Linked DNA regions of Marinomonas mediterranea MMB-1. The protein of the gene in region 1 binds, or shares a complex with, the protein of each later gene. Links are inferred from orthologs where the notes say so. Each region holds a gene or a part of one and is shown on either strand. Other genes may lie near its edges.

The links.
Region 2: the proteins of secA (region 1) and secY are in contact, whole or in part, in a crystal structure (PDB 3DIN), measured with the Thermotoga maritima proteins. The link is inferred for Marinomonas mediterranea MMB-1 from one-to-one orthologs. Residues at the interface, in WP_004082002.1 of Thermotoga maritima: Glu261, Ala262, Arg263, Lys300, Ala301, Arg302, Thr303, Ile304, Ile305, Leu323, Tyr324, Asp325, Pro326, Val329, Ser330, Tyr333, Ile336, Lys340, Phe345, Val349, Glu363, Phe364, Tyr374, Ser375, Gly376, Gly377, Glu393, Ile395, Thr482, Ser483; in WP_004081795.1 of Thermotoga maritima: Glu108, Gly109, Glu110, Glu111, Ala236, Glu237, Arg238, Arg239, Ile240, Thr241, Ile242, Gln243, Tyr244, Ala245, Arg246, Arg247, Val248, Thr249, Gly250, Arg251, Arg252, Val253, Tyr254, Gly256, Ala257, Ser258, Thr259, Tyr260, Leu261, Pro262.

Annotation. Positions count from the first base shown.
Region 1 is NC_015276.1:2,775,538-2,782,165, reverse strand. Bases 1,858-5,144 are described here. They hold secA (preprotein translocase subunit SecA), read left to right. Parts: upstream 1,858-2,244; coding sequence 2,245-4,944; downstream 4,945-5,144. Other genes in these bases: argJ (bifunctional glutamate N-acetyltransferase/amino-acid acetyltransferase ArgJ), read left to right, coding at 4,955-5,144; lpxC (UDP-3-O-acyl-N-acetylglucosamine deacetylase), read left to right, coding at 1,858-2,093. Also shown: cell division protein FtsZ, read left to right, coding at 1-1,073; more of lpxC, read left to right, coding at 1,179-1,857; more of argJ, read left to right, coding at 5,145-6,175; 8-oxo-dGTP diphosphatase MutT, read left to right, coding at 6,172-6,564. UniProt on the Escherichia coli protein: Required for protein export, interacts with the SecYEG preprotein conducting channel.
Region 2 is NC_015276.1:256,607-262,867, forward strand. What follows is about bases 3,154-6,073. They hold secY (preprotein translocase subunit SecY), read left to right. Parts: upstream 3,154-3,907; coding sequence 3,908-5,239; downstream 5,240-6,073. Other genes in these bases: rpsE (30S ribosomal protein S5), read left to right, coding at 3,154-3,279; rpmD (50S ribosomal protein L30), read left to right, coding at 3,286-3,471; rplO (50S ribosomal protein L15), read left to right, coding at 3,473-3,907; rpmJ (50S ribosomal protein L36), read left to right, coding at 5,259-5,375; rpsM (30S ribosomal protein S13), read left to right, coding at 5,497-5,853. Also shown: rplN (50S ribosomal protein L14), read left to right, coding at 1-132; rplX (50S ribosomal protein L24), read left to right, coding at 148-465; rplE (50S ribosomal protein L5), read left to right, coding at 483-1,022; rpsN (30S ribosomal protein S14), read left to right, coding at 1,035-1,340; rpsH (30S ribosomal protein S8), read left to right, coding at 1,473-1,865; rplF (50S ribosomal protein L6), read left to right, coding at 1,874-2,407; rplR (50S ribosomal protein L18), read left to right, coding at 2,418-2,768; more of rpsE, read left to right, coding at 2,779-3,153; more of rpsK, read left to right, coding at 6,074-6,261. UniProt on the Escherichia coli protein: The central subunit of the protein translocation channel SecYEG. Consists of two halves formed by TMs 1-5 and 6-10.

The DNA.
Region 1 (6,628 bases):
ATTCTGGAATTACATTGCAGCTTGGTACCACGGTGACAAAGGGGCTTGGTGCGGGAGCGAACCCTTCCGTTGGCCGTGATTCTGCATTAGAAGATCAAGAGAAAATTACTCAGCTTCTAACGGGTGCAGATATGGTATTTATTACGGCTGGTATGGGTGGTGGCACCGGAACGGGAGCTGCACCTGTCATTGCTCAAGTTGCACGAGAATTGGGGATTTTGACTGTTGCCGTTGTGACGAAGCCGTTTCCATTTGAAGGGCGTCGCAGAGCTAAGGTTGCAGATGCGGGGCTTCAAGAGCTACGTGAGAATGTTGACTCGCTTATAACCGTTCCGAATGAGAGGCTGCTGCCTGTTTTAGGTAAGAATATTTCATTACTTAAAGCGTTTGGTGAAGCGAATAATGTTTTGTTCAATGCTGTTCAGGGTATTACCGACCTTATAATGAGACCTGGTTTGATAAACGTCGATTTCGCCGATGTTAAAACAGTGATGTCGGAAATGGGGATGGCAATGATGGGAACGGGGTCTGCCATCGGAGAAGATCGTGCGCGTGTTGCTGCGGAAGCGGCAATACACAACCCTTTGCTTGAAGATATTAATCTTAAAGGTGCTCGTGGCGTATTAGTTAATATCACGGCAAACGAAGAGGTGGGCTTGTCTGAGTTTACCGAAGTTGGTGGGATCATTGAGGAGTATGCGTCAGAAGATGCAACGGTTGTTATTGGTTGTGCAATTGATCCGACTGTAGAAGATGAAATGCGGGTCACGGTAGTTGCTACGGGGCTAGAAGGGCAAAGTGCTAATGTTGAGATGAAATCCGCAGTGGGTGATGTGTCTGCGGTAAAGCCTTCAGTAACTCAGTCTGCGCCTTCTGCATCTAACGCATCAAAGCCAGCTGTAGAAGCGGTGGCTAAGCCAGTTGTAACGTCTTCTGCTGTTCAGAAGGATGACGTTTCTTCTGAGGAGTCGCAGGTTAAGGCAAACGATAAGAGTTTAGAGTCCTCTAAAGGGGCAGATGATCAATTATCGTATTTGGATATCCCAGCGTTTTTGCGTCGTCAGGCTGATTGATTTGCGTAAAAAATACGTAATTAATCATCTTTGAATTGTATAAATTTTAGTTAGTTGATAACATTCTCATTAATTAACTATCTGTAATGAAATTGTAGGAAAATAATGGTACGTCAGCGCACACTGAAAAATATTATCCGCGCTACTGGGGTTGGCTTGCACTCTGGTGAAAAAGTGTATTTGACGCTCAAACCAGCGCCAGTCAATACTGGTATTGTGTTTGTTCGGACTGATCTTGAGCCACCGGTAGAAATAGTTGGCGATGCGCGTGCTGTTGGGTCGACAAATTTTGCGACAGCGTTGTGCTCTGACGACGTTAAAGTAAGTACGGTAGAGCACCTAATGTCTGCGATGGCGGGATTAGGTGTAGACAATGCTTATGTTGAGGTGAGTGCAAGTGAGATTCCTCTAATGGACGGAAGTGCTAGTCCATTCGTGTTCTTGCTGCAATCTGCTGGTCTTGAAGAGCAAAGCGCACCGAAAAAGTTTATTCGTATCACCAAGCCGATTCGAGTAGAGGAAGGGGATAAATATGCCATCCTTGAGCCTCATTCTGGCTTTAGGCTGACTTTTACGATCGATTTTGATCATCCTGCTATTGGTGAAGATGTTCAGAATACCTCGATTGATTTCTCTACAACGACTTTTGTGAAAGAAATCAGTCGTGCTCGTACGTTCGGGTTTATGAAAGATCTTGAGTACTTCAAAAACAATGATTTGGCTCGTGGCGCTAATATGGATAACGCCATTGTTCTTGATGACTTTAAAGTTCTGAATGACGAAGGATTGCGTTATAGAGATGAGCTAGTGCGCCATAAGGTTTTGGATGCGATTGGCGATTTATATCTACTAGGACATAGTTTGATTGGTGAGTATAAGGCTCATAAATCAGGGCATGCTCTAAATAATAAGCTACTGCTAGCTTTGCTTGAGCGTCAGGATGCGTGGGAATATGTTTCATTTGAAGATGAGGCTCAAGTGATGCCCATTTCATTTGTAGAGCCTGTTGCTGCGAATTAACTGATTGTAAATTAAGCATTTAGTTGTTTATACACAAAAAAGCCAGACAAATGTCTGGCTTTTTTGTGTATATATGCTTGTTATTTCATGTTTTGCCCCACATTACCATGTTAAACTCTAACCACTATAAATTTAGCGACGTTGAAATAAGATGCTAGGAACAGTCATTAAGAAAGTTATCGGTACAAAGAATGACCGAGAAGTTAAAAAATACAGAAAAGTTGTTAATCAGATCAATCAGCTAGAAGAGCGCTACTCTGCTTTTAGTGATGATGAGTTAATGGCGCAAACATCCGACTTTAGGTCGCGCTTAGAGAAAGGCGAGACCTTGGGCTCCCTGCTTCCTGAGGCTTTCGCAACCGTTCGCGAAGCGAGTAAGCGAATCATGGGTATGCGACATTTTGATGTTCAGCTGATTGGGGCAATGGTTCTCAATAATGGCTCAATAGCAGAAATGCGCACGGGTGAAGGTAAAACACTTGTTGCTACTTTGGCTGTATACCTTAATGCATTGACTTCGAAAGGTGTTCATGTCGTTACAGTCAATGATTATCTAGCAAAGCGTGATGCTAACTGGATGCGCCCACTGTACGAATTTCTCGATCTAAGTGTCGGTGTTGTCTATGCTGGGCAAGAGAAGGAAGAAAAGCGAGCGGCTTATTTGAGCGATATTACCTATGGCACAAATAATGAGTTTGGCTTTGACTACTTGCGCGACAATATGATCTTTAGAATGGAGGACCGCGTTCAGCGTGATCTTCATTTTGCTGTGGTTGATGAAGTTGACTCTATCCTAATCGATGAGGCAAGAACGCCACTTATTATCTCTGGAGCTGTAGAAGACAGTTCTGAGCAATATAAAAAGATTAATCAGCTTATTCCATTGCTTGTTAAGCAAGAGGAAGAGGGTGATGAAACGGGTCACTACACCTATGATGAAGCTCAGAAAAATATCGAGCTTACCGAAGACGGGCATCAGTTTGTAGAGGCTTGGTTGGTAGAGCAAGAAATGCTGCAGGAAGGCGATAGTTTGTATTCTGCATCTAATTTGGCGCTGCTGCATCACGTGCATGCTTCTATGCGAGCTCATGTTATTTTCAAAAAGAACGTTGACTATGTTGTTCAAGGTGGTCAAGTCGTTATCGTGGATGAGCATACGGGTCGAACTATGGCTGGTCGTCGTTGGTCTGAAGGTATACATCAGGCTGTCGAGGCAAAAGAAGGTGTCGCTATCCAGGCAGAGAGTCAAACACTGGCTTCGACAACATTTCAGAACTATTTCAGGCTTTATGAAAAATTGTCTGGCATGACTGGGACGGCAGATACAGAAGCTTATGAGTTTCAGCAAATTTACGGGCTGACTGTTGTGGTTATTCCGACGAACAAAGTGGTTCAACGTAAAGATCACAATGACTTGATCTATATGTCGACCCAAGAGAAGTTCGAGGCCATCGTTAAAGATATTGAGGTCGTTGTAAAAGAAGGGCGACCAGTATTGGTCGGTACTGCTTCTATTGACTACTCTGAGCTGCTTTCTGGATACCTAAATAAAGTAGGTATTGAGCACAATGTATTAAATGCTAAACACCATGAACGTGAGGCTGAAATCGTTGCAGGTGCAGGTCGTTCCGGCGCGGTGACAATTGCGACAAACATGGCGGGTCGTGGTACTGACATCGTTTTGGGCGGCAACCTACAGACGGAGTTGGCGGAACTTGGTGCGGACGCAACAGAGGCGCAAATTGAGGCTGTTAAGTCTGATTGGGAGTCTAGACATCAGGCGGTATTGGCTGCAGGTGGGCTACATATTATTGGTACAGAGCGCCACGAGTCTCGTCGTATTGATAATCAGCTTCGTGGTCGAGCGGGTCGTCAGGGTGATGTCGGTTCATCTCGCTTCTATTTGTCGCTTGAAGATAACCTGATGCGTATCTTTATGTCTGATCGTATTAAGAAAATGATGCAGGCACTGGGTATGGAAAAGGGCGAGGCGATAGAGCACAAAATGGTCTCTAATGCCATTGAGAAAGCTCAGCGTAAAGTGGAAGGAAGAAACTTTGATATTCGTAAGCAGCTTCTTGAGTACGATGATGTTGCTAACGATCAGCGTCAAGTAATTTACACTCAGCGTTATGACATGATGTCATCTGATGATTTGTCAGGTGCAATTGAATCTATGCGTGAAGAAGTGGTGGCTGGGGTTATCGATGAGTTTATTCCGCCTCAAAGCATGTTTGATCAATGGGACCTGGACGGTTTAGAAGAAAAGATCAAAAACGAGTTTGGACTTGAGCTTGCAATTAAAGCTTGGGTGGAAGCCGATAAGAAGCTTTATGAAGAGCCTTTGCGTCAAAGAATTCTTGATGGTTTTATAGAGGATTATAAGGCGAAAGAAGAGGTTGCAGGTTCTGATTCAATTAGAGCATTTGAGAAGCAGGTCTTGTTGCAAGTACTCGATACATTGTGGAAAGAACACCTCCAAACAATGGATATGTTGCGCCAAGGTATTCATCTTCGCGGTTATGCTCAGAAAAACCCTAAACAAGAATATAAGCGTGAATCATTTGAGTTGTTCCAGAATTTATTAGAACAAATTAAATACGAAGTTGTTCAGATTACTGCTCGCGTGCGAGTGCAGTCTCCAGAAGAGGCGCAAAAAATAGAAGAGGCTAGGCAGCAGCAAGAAGAGCCGTTAAAAATGAGCGCTCAGCACCAGCAAGCGGCGGCTTTTGGAGAAGGTGCTTCTTCCGCTTCAGAGCAACAGTCTGAAGTTCCGAAAGTTGGCAGAAATGAGTCTTGCCCATGTGGCTCAGGAAAGAAATATAAGCAATGTCACGGACGTTTGGTATAAGGAGGGAAATATGGCTGTAGGTTTGGGTTCTTTTCCCGCTATTCCGAATATCAGTGGTGTGCGTTTCGCTGTCGTTGAAGCAGGGATAAAAAAAGCGTCTCGTAAAGATCTTGTTGTTTTTGAGATTGATAAAGGGGCGAGCGTAGCAGGCGTTTTTACGCAAAATGCTTTTTGCGCAGCGCCAGTTCGTTTGTGTCGTGAGCACTTGTTGCAATCCGTTCCGAGGTATCTGGTTATTAATACTGGAAATGCCAATGCTGGAACGGGGAAGCGAGGTTATCAAGGTGCGTTATCAACCTGTGAATCATTGGCATCTATTGTTGGGTGTAAGGTCTCTGAGGTACTGCCGTTTTCGACAGGTGTGATAGGAGAGCCGTTGCCAACAGATAAAATTGTCGATGTGCTACCTAATGCGTTGGCATCATTGGATTACGGTAATTGGCAGGATGCCGGTGAAGGTATTATGACGACAGATACGCGACCTAAAGGCGCGTACCGTCAATTTGAAGTTAACGGAAAACATTATACTGTCGGTGGGATCTCAAAAGGGGCGGGTATGATTCGTCCTAACATGGCCACTATGTTGGGCTATGTTTTTACTGATATTTCAATTGATCAGAATGTTTTGCAAGACCTTCTGAAAAAAACGACAGATAAAAGCTTTAATCGCATTACTATAGACAGCGATACCTCTACAAATGATTCGTGTATTGCGGTGGCTACTGGTGCAGCGGGCAATGAAAAAATAACGAATATTCAAACGGAATTGGGTCTGGCTTTTGAGCAAGCTTTTACTGAGGTAATGCAGGAGCTTGCTCATGCTATCGTTCGAGATGGTGAAGGTGCGACAAAGTTTGTGACGGTTCAGGTGGTTGGGGCAAAATCACAAGAAGACGCTGCTTTAGTTGGCTTTGAAATTGCCCATTCTCCCCTTGTTAAAACGGCGTTATTTGCTTCTGATCCGAATTGGGGGCGTATCCTTGCTGTCGTTGGTCGTGCGCCTATTGCTGATTTAGATGTTGATCGTGTGAATATTTCACTTAACGGATGCTTAATTGTTTCTGAAGGTGGTCGATCTGATGGCTACACGGAAGAGTTAGGTCAAGCGGCCATGAATCCAGAAGAGATTACAATTGTAATCGATTTGGGTGTTGGTGAATGTAAAGATACCGTTTGGACGACCGATTTGTCTCATGAGTACGTTACGATCAATGCGGAATACAGAACGTGAAGCAAGTAGAGGTTTCTGCAGGTATTATTAAGCGAGGAGATCGTATTTTTCTGGCATTCAGAGACGAAGCGCAGCATCAAGGAGGGTTGTGGGAGTTTCCTGGAGGCAAATGCGAAGCTGCTGAGTCCTCTTATGATGCGTTGTGTCGTGAATTGTTAGAAGAGTGTGGTATCACGGTGGGTTCCGCAGAGCTGTTTAAAGAAGTGCGTCATGATTACGGCGATAAGCTTGTCGTGTTGTATTTCTATCTGGTTGACGATTTTAAAGGAGAACCAACTGGAGCTGAAAACCAACAGGTTTCTTGGTTTGATTTGAAAATGTTGGCTGAGTTGGATTTTCCAGCGGCCAATCAGGTTATCGTTGATGAGTTGATAGAAGCTTATTGTTAAAGAGTTAGTTTTATTTGTGGCCCTATATTTTAAAAAGGAAGCATTTGCTTCCTTTTTTTGTTCT
Region 2 (6,261 bases), 2.5 Mb from region 1 along the record:
GATGTAAACTCTGCGGTTCTATTGAACGCTTCAGGGCAGCCTCTTGGTACTCGTATCTTTGGCCCTGTTACACGTGAGTTGCGTACAGAGCAATTCATGAAAATTGTTTCTCTTGCGCCTGAAGTGCTGTAAGAGGAGGGGGACATAATGCGTAAAATCAAACGTGACGACGAAGTTGTTGTAATTGCTGGTAAAGATAAAGGCAAGCGCGGCAAAGTTGTTAAGGTAGTAGACGAGAGTCGTGTTCTTGTTTCTGGTATCAATATGATCAAGAAACATGAGAAGCCAAACCCTATGAAGGGCACAACTGGCGGCATCGTTGAAAAAGAAGCACCTATCCAAATTTCTAACGTAGCAATTTTTAACACTGCTACAGGTAAAGCGGATCGCGTCGGCTTTAAAGTGAATGAAGACGGTACGAAAGTACGTGTTTTCAAATCTAACAGTGAAGCGATCGACGCCTAAGAGCGAGAATTATAGCCATGGCGAGACTTAAGCAAGTTTATACAGATCAAGTTGTAGCTAAACTGACTGAACAGTTTGACTACAAAAATGTAATGGAAGTGCCGAAAATCACTAAAATTACGTTAAATATGGGTGTTGGTGAAGCTATCGCAGACAAGAAACTTCTTGAACATGCGGTAAATGATCTTCAAGCCCTTAGCGGCCAGAAAGTAGTAGTTACTAAGGCTCGTAAATCAGTAGCAGGCTTTAAAATCCGTGACGGTTACCCGATCGGTTGTAAAGTTACTCTACGTGGTGAGCGTATGTGGGATTTCTTCGATCGTCTAGTAGACGTCGCTATCCCACGTATCCGTGACTTCCGTGGTTTGAACCCGAAATCATTCGACGGTCGCGGTAACTACAGCATGGGTGTTAAAGAGCAGATCATCTTCCCAGAAATCGATTACGATAAAGTTGATCGTGTACGTGGTCTTGATATCACTATCACAACAACCGCTCGTACCGACGAAGAAGGTCGTGCTTTGCTAGCCGCCTTTAGTTTCCCTTTCAAGAAATAAGAGGTAGGAATCATGGCAAAAGTATCGATGGTTCAACGCGAAGCAAAGCGTACCAAGTTAGTAGCGAAGTATGCTGAAAAGCGTGCTGCTCTAAAAGCGATCATTAACGACGTTAATGCATCGGACGATGAGAAATGGGAAGCAACTCTTAAGTTGCAGGCGCTTCCTCGTGACTCATCTTCTTCTCGCCAACGTAATCGTTGTCAGGTAACTGGTCGTCCGCACGGTGTATACCGTCGCTTCGGTCTATCACGCATCAAGCTTCGTGAAGCGGCAATGCGTGGCGACGTACCAGGCTTGAAGAAAGCTAGTTGGTAAGCAAGTAGAGCGCGATCATAATACATTGCAGTGAGGGGGTGTCTGGAAAACTTCTGGACATTCCGCTCGCTGCTGTGTACTATGCGCGAGCTCTATTTGCTGCACAATGGTTTTTTATTTAGGAGCTCTTAAATGAGTATGCAAGATACACTTGCGGATATGTTCACTCGTATCCGTAATGCTCAGATGGCAGCTAAGACATCTGTTAGCATGCCTTCATCAAAAATGAAGGTGTCATTAGCCAATGTTCTACGTGAAGAAGGTTACGTTACAGACTATTCCGTAGAAGAAGGTGTAAAGCCGACCCTTACTATCGAGTTGAAATACTACGAAGGTAAGCCGGTAATCGAAGAAATTAAACGCGTTTCTCGCCCAAGTTTGCGTCAGTACAAAGCATCTAACAATCTACCAAAAGTAGAAGCAGGTTTAGGTGTTGCAATCATCTCTACCTCTAAAGGTTTGATGACTGACCGTGCAGCTCGCGCTGCTGGTGTTGGCGGCGAAGTAATCTGCACAGTATTCTAGGAGTTAGTATGTCTCGAGTTGCTAATAGTCCCGTGACGCTTCCTAGTGGTGTAGAAGCTGCTTTAAAAGGCCAAAATATCGTCGTAAAAGGCGCTAAAGGTTCTTTAGAGCTAGACGTACACACAAGCGTTGAAGTTAAAAAAGAAGAGAGTGTTCTTACTTTTGCAGCACGCGATGGTGCTAAGCAGAGCCGTGCTCTAGCTGGTACTACACGTGCACTAGTAAACAACATGGTTGTTGGTGTAAGCCAAGGTTTCGAAAAGAAACTTTTGTTACAAGGTGTTGGTTACCGTGCTGCTGTTAAAGGCAAGGTGCTAAACCTATCTCTTGGTTTCTCTCATCCAGTTGACTACGAACTACCAGAAGGTATCACTGCAGAGTGTACTTCTCAAACTGAAATCGTGATTAAGGGCGTTGATAAACAAGCCGTTGGTCAGGTTGCAGCTGAAGTTCGCGGTTTCCGTCCACCAGAGCCATATAAAGGCAAGGGTGTACGCTATGCTGACGAACATGTTCGTCGTAAAGAAGCTAAGAAAAAGTAGGTAAGCATTCATGATCACTAAGAAACAATCTCGAATTCGTCGTGCTCGCAAAGCACGTTTGCATATTCGTGACCTAGGTGCGAATCGTCTTACTGTACACCGTACTCCTCGTCACATGTATGCCCAAGTAATTTCGCCATGTGGTAGCACAGTGCTAGCAAGCGCTTCTACTTTGGACGAAAGCCTACGTTCTGGCGCTACTGGTAACAAAGATGCTGCTTCTAAAGTAGGTGCTTTGATTGCTGAGCGAGCAAAAGAAGCAGGTGTCACTGCGGTCGCTTTCGATCGTTCAGGCTTCAAATACCACGGTCGCGTTCAAGCTCTAGCTGACGCTGCTCGTGAGGCTGGTCTAGAGTTCTAAGGGGAAGCAAATGGCAGTTAATGAACAACAAACTAGCGATCTACAAGAGAAGCTAGTTCAGGTAAACCGTGTTGCTAAAGTTGTAAAGGGTGGTCGTATCTTCTCTTTCACTGCGCTAACAGTAGTTGGTGATGGCAACGGTAAAGTTGGTTTCGGTCGTGGTAAGGCTCGCGAAGTTCCTCAAGCTATTCAAAAAGCAATGGAACAAGCTCGTCGTAACATGGTTTCCGTTCGACTAGACGGTGATACTTTACAATACCCAGTAAAAGCAGCACATGGCGCTTCTAAAGTTTACATGCAGCCTGCTTCACAAGGTACTGGTGTAATTGCCGGTGGTGCTATGCGTGCGGTTCTTGAAATCGCTGGCGTACACAACGTATTGGCAAAATGTTACGGTTCTACAAACCCAGTAAACGTTGTTCGCGCAACGATCAAAGGTTTGCAGGACATGAAAGCACCTGAGCAGGTTGCGGCTAAGCGCGGCAAGTCTGTCGATCAAATTTTGGGGTAATCTGGCATGGCTAATAATACCATCACAGTACAATTGACCCGCAGCCCGATCGGTCGTCTTCCAAAGCACCGTGAAACAGTTAGAGGCTTGGGTCTTAAGAAAGTTGGTCAGCGTCGTGAGCTTGAGGATACTCCAGCGGTACGCGGCATGGTCAATAAAGTTTATTACATGGTTAAAGTAGTAGGAGAATAACATGTTCCTAAATACCATTCGTCCTGGCGAAGGTAGCAAGCATGCTCCTAAACGTGTTGGTCGCGGTATCGGTAGCGGCTTGGGCAAAACAGGCGGACGTGGCCATAAAGGTCTTAAGTCTCGTTCTGGTGGCTCAGTAAAACCTGGTTTTGAAGGTGGTCAAATGCCTTTGCAGCGTCGTCTGCCAAAATTCGGTTTCACATCACGTCAGGCTAAGTATGTTGCTGAAATTCGTTTGAATGAGCTAGCAGCAGTAAATGCTGAAGTTGTAGATTTGGCTGCTCTTAAAGGCGCAGACATCATTGGTCATCAGATCAAAACAGCACGTGTTATTTTGTCAGGTTCTATCGACAAAGCGGTTACTGTTCGTGGTCTTAAGGTGACTAAAGGTGCTCGCGCTGCTATTGAAGCAGCTGGCGGAAAAGTCGAGGAATAAATGGCAAAGCGTGGCTCACTACCAGCTGGAATGCAAAGCGGACTAAGCGAACTTTGGTCTCGTATTCGTTTCGTATTCTTAGCAATTATTGTATATCGTATCGGTGCTCATATCCCTGTTCCGGGTATTAACCCTGATAGGCTTTCAGCACTGTTTGATCAAAATGAAGGCACAATTCTGAGTTTATTTAACGTATTCTCAGGTGGCGCACTAGAGAGAATGAGTATTTTTGCTCTAGGTATTCTGCCGTACATTTCTGCCTCGATCATTATGCAGTTACTTACAGTAGTGAGTCCGCAGCTAGAGCAGCTCAAAAAGGAAGGTGAAGCAGGACGCCGTAAAATCACTCAATATACACGTTACGGAACGGTACTCCTTGCATTAGTTCAGTCTGCCTCAATGGCGGTTGGACTAGCAAGTCAGGGTATTTCTTTCAGTTCTGGTATCGAGTTCTACGCAGTTGCAGTCGTAACTCTGGTAGCAGGTACAGTGTTCTTGATGTGGTTAGGTGAACAGGTTACAGAGAAAGGTATCGGTAATGGTATCTCTATCTTAATCTTTGCTGGTATTGTTGCCGGCCTTCCTTCTGCTCTAGGTCAGTCATTTGAATCGGCTCGCCAAGGCGATATAAATATTCTAGCTTTGTTGTTAATTGGTGTGCTAGCCATTGCAACCGTCGCGTTCGTTGTATTCATCGAACGTGGTCAGCGTCGCATTACGGTTAATTACGCTAAGCGTCAACAAGGCAAAAAGGTTTTTGCCGCACAGAAGAGTCATTTGCCACTAAAAGTAAACATGGCTGGTGTTATTCCACCTATCTTTGCTTCTAGTATCTTGCTATTTCCAGCTTCAATTGGCCAATGGTTTGGTCAAGGGGAAGGTATGGAGTGGCTGCAAAATGTTTCGTTGGCTCTAGCTCCTGGGCAACCGCTATATGTGCTGTTGTTTGCGATAGCAATTGTATTCTTTTGCTTCTTTTACACAGCGCTGGTGTTCAACCCTAAAGATGTGGCAGATAACTTAAAGAAATCCGGTGCGTTTTTGCCGGGAATTCGTCCAGGCGATCATACAGCTCGATATATCGATGGTGTAATGACACGATTGACACTGTTTGGTGCGTTGTACATCACTCTTGTGTCGCTAATGCCTCAGTTCTTTGTAGTCTTGTGGAATGTTCCATTCTATTTCGGCGGTACTTCAATGTTGATTGTAGTTGTCGTGGTAATGGACTTTATGTCTCAAGTACAAAGTCACTTAATGAGTCATCAGTACGAGTCATTAATGAAAAAGTCTAATCTGACTGGTTATGGTCCAAATGGCCTAATGCGTTAAGCATAGGTTGGAGTTGAACATGAAAGTACGTGCATCTGTAAAAAAAATCTGTCGTAACTGCAAGGTCGTTCGTCGTAACGGCTCAGTTCGAGTAATTTGTAAAGCTGAACCTCGTCATAAGCAACGTCAAGGTTAATTGAGTTATTACTCGATGATGGGATAGGGTGGTTGATTTTTGTCCGAGAATTGGGCATAATCTGCCGCCCTTGTAAAAGCAAAGTGATGAGTTAATCATCCATAACAACGGAGTAAAGTGAATGGCTCGTATAGCCGGTGTCAATATTCCTGACAATAAACATGCGGTCATTTCTCTGACTTACATCTTCGGAATCGGTCGCACACGTTCTCGCTCTATATGTGCAGCAACTGGTGTTGCTGAAACTGCGAAGATCGGTTCTTTGAGTGATGAAGTCCTTGACCAACTACGTGGTGAAGTTGCTAACTACACTGTAGAAGGTGATCTACGTCGTGAAGTCAGCATGTCTATCAAACGTTTGATGGATCTAGGCTGTAATCGCGGTATTCGTCATCGCCGCAGCTTACCAGTTCGTGGTCAACGTACCAAAACGAACGCTCGTACACGAAAAGGCCCTCGTAAGCCAATTCGTAAGTAATATTAACGCGTTTCGCTTTAGCTAAGAGAAAGGCTAAAGCTGAGCATTAGATAGGAAAGTGCAATATGGCTAAGCCAGCAGCGCGCAGCACCAAGAAGAAAGTCAAAAAGACGGTTGTCGACGGTGTTGCTCATGTACACGCGTCGTTTAACAACACGATCGTGACTATCACTGACCGCCAAGGTAACGCTCTATCATGGGCTACTGCAGGTGGATCAGGCTTCCGTGGTTCTCGTAAGAGTACACCATTCGCAGCTCAGGTTGCGGCAGAACGAGCTGGAGCAGTTGCTCAAGAGTTCGGTCTTAAAAACGTAGACGTAATGATCAAGGGCCCTGGTCCTGGTCGTGAGTCCGCAGTACGTGCATTAAATGCATTAGGTCTGCGCATTAACAACATCACAGACGTGA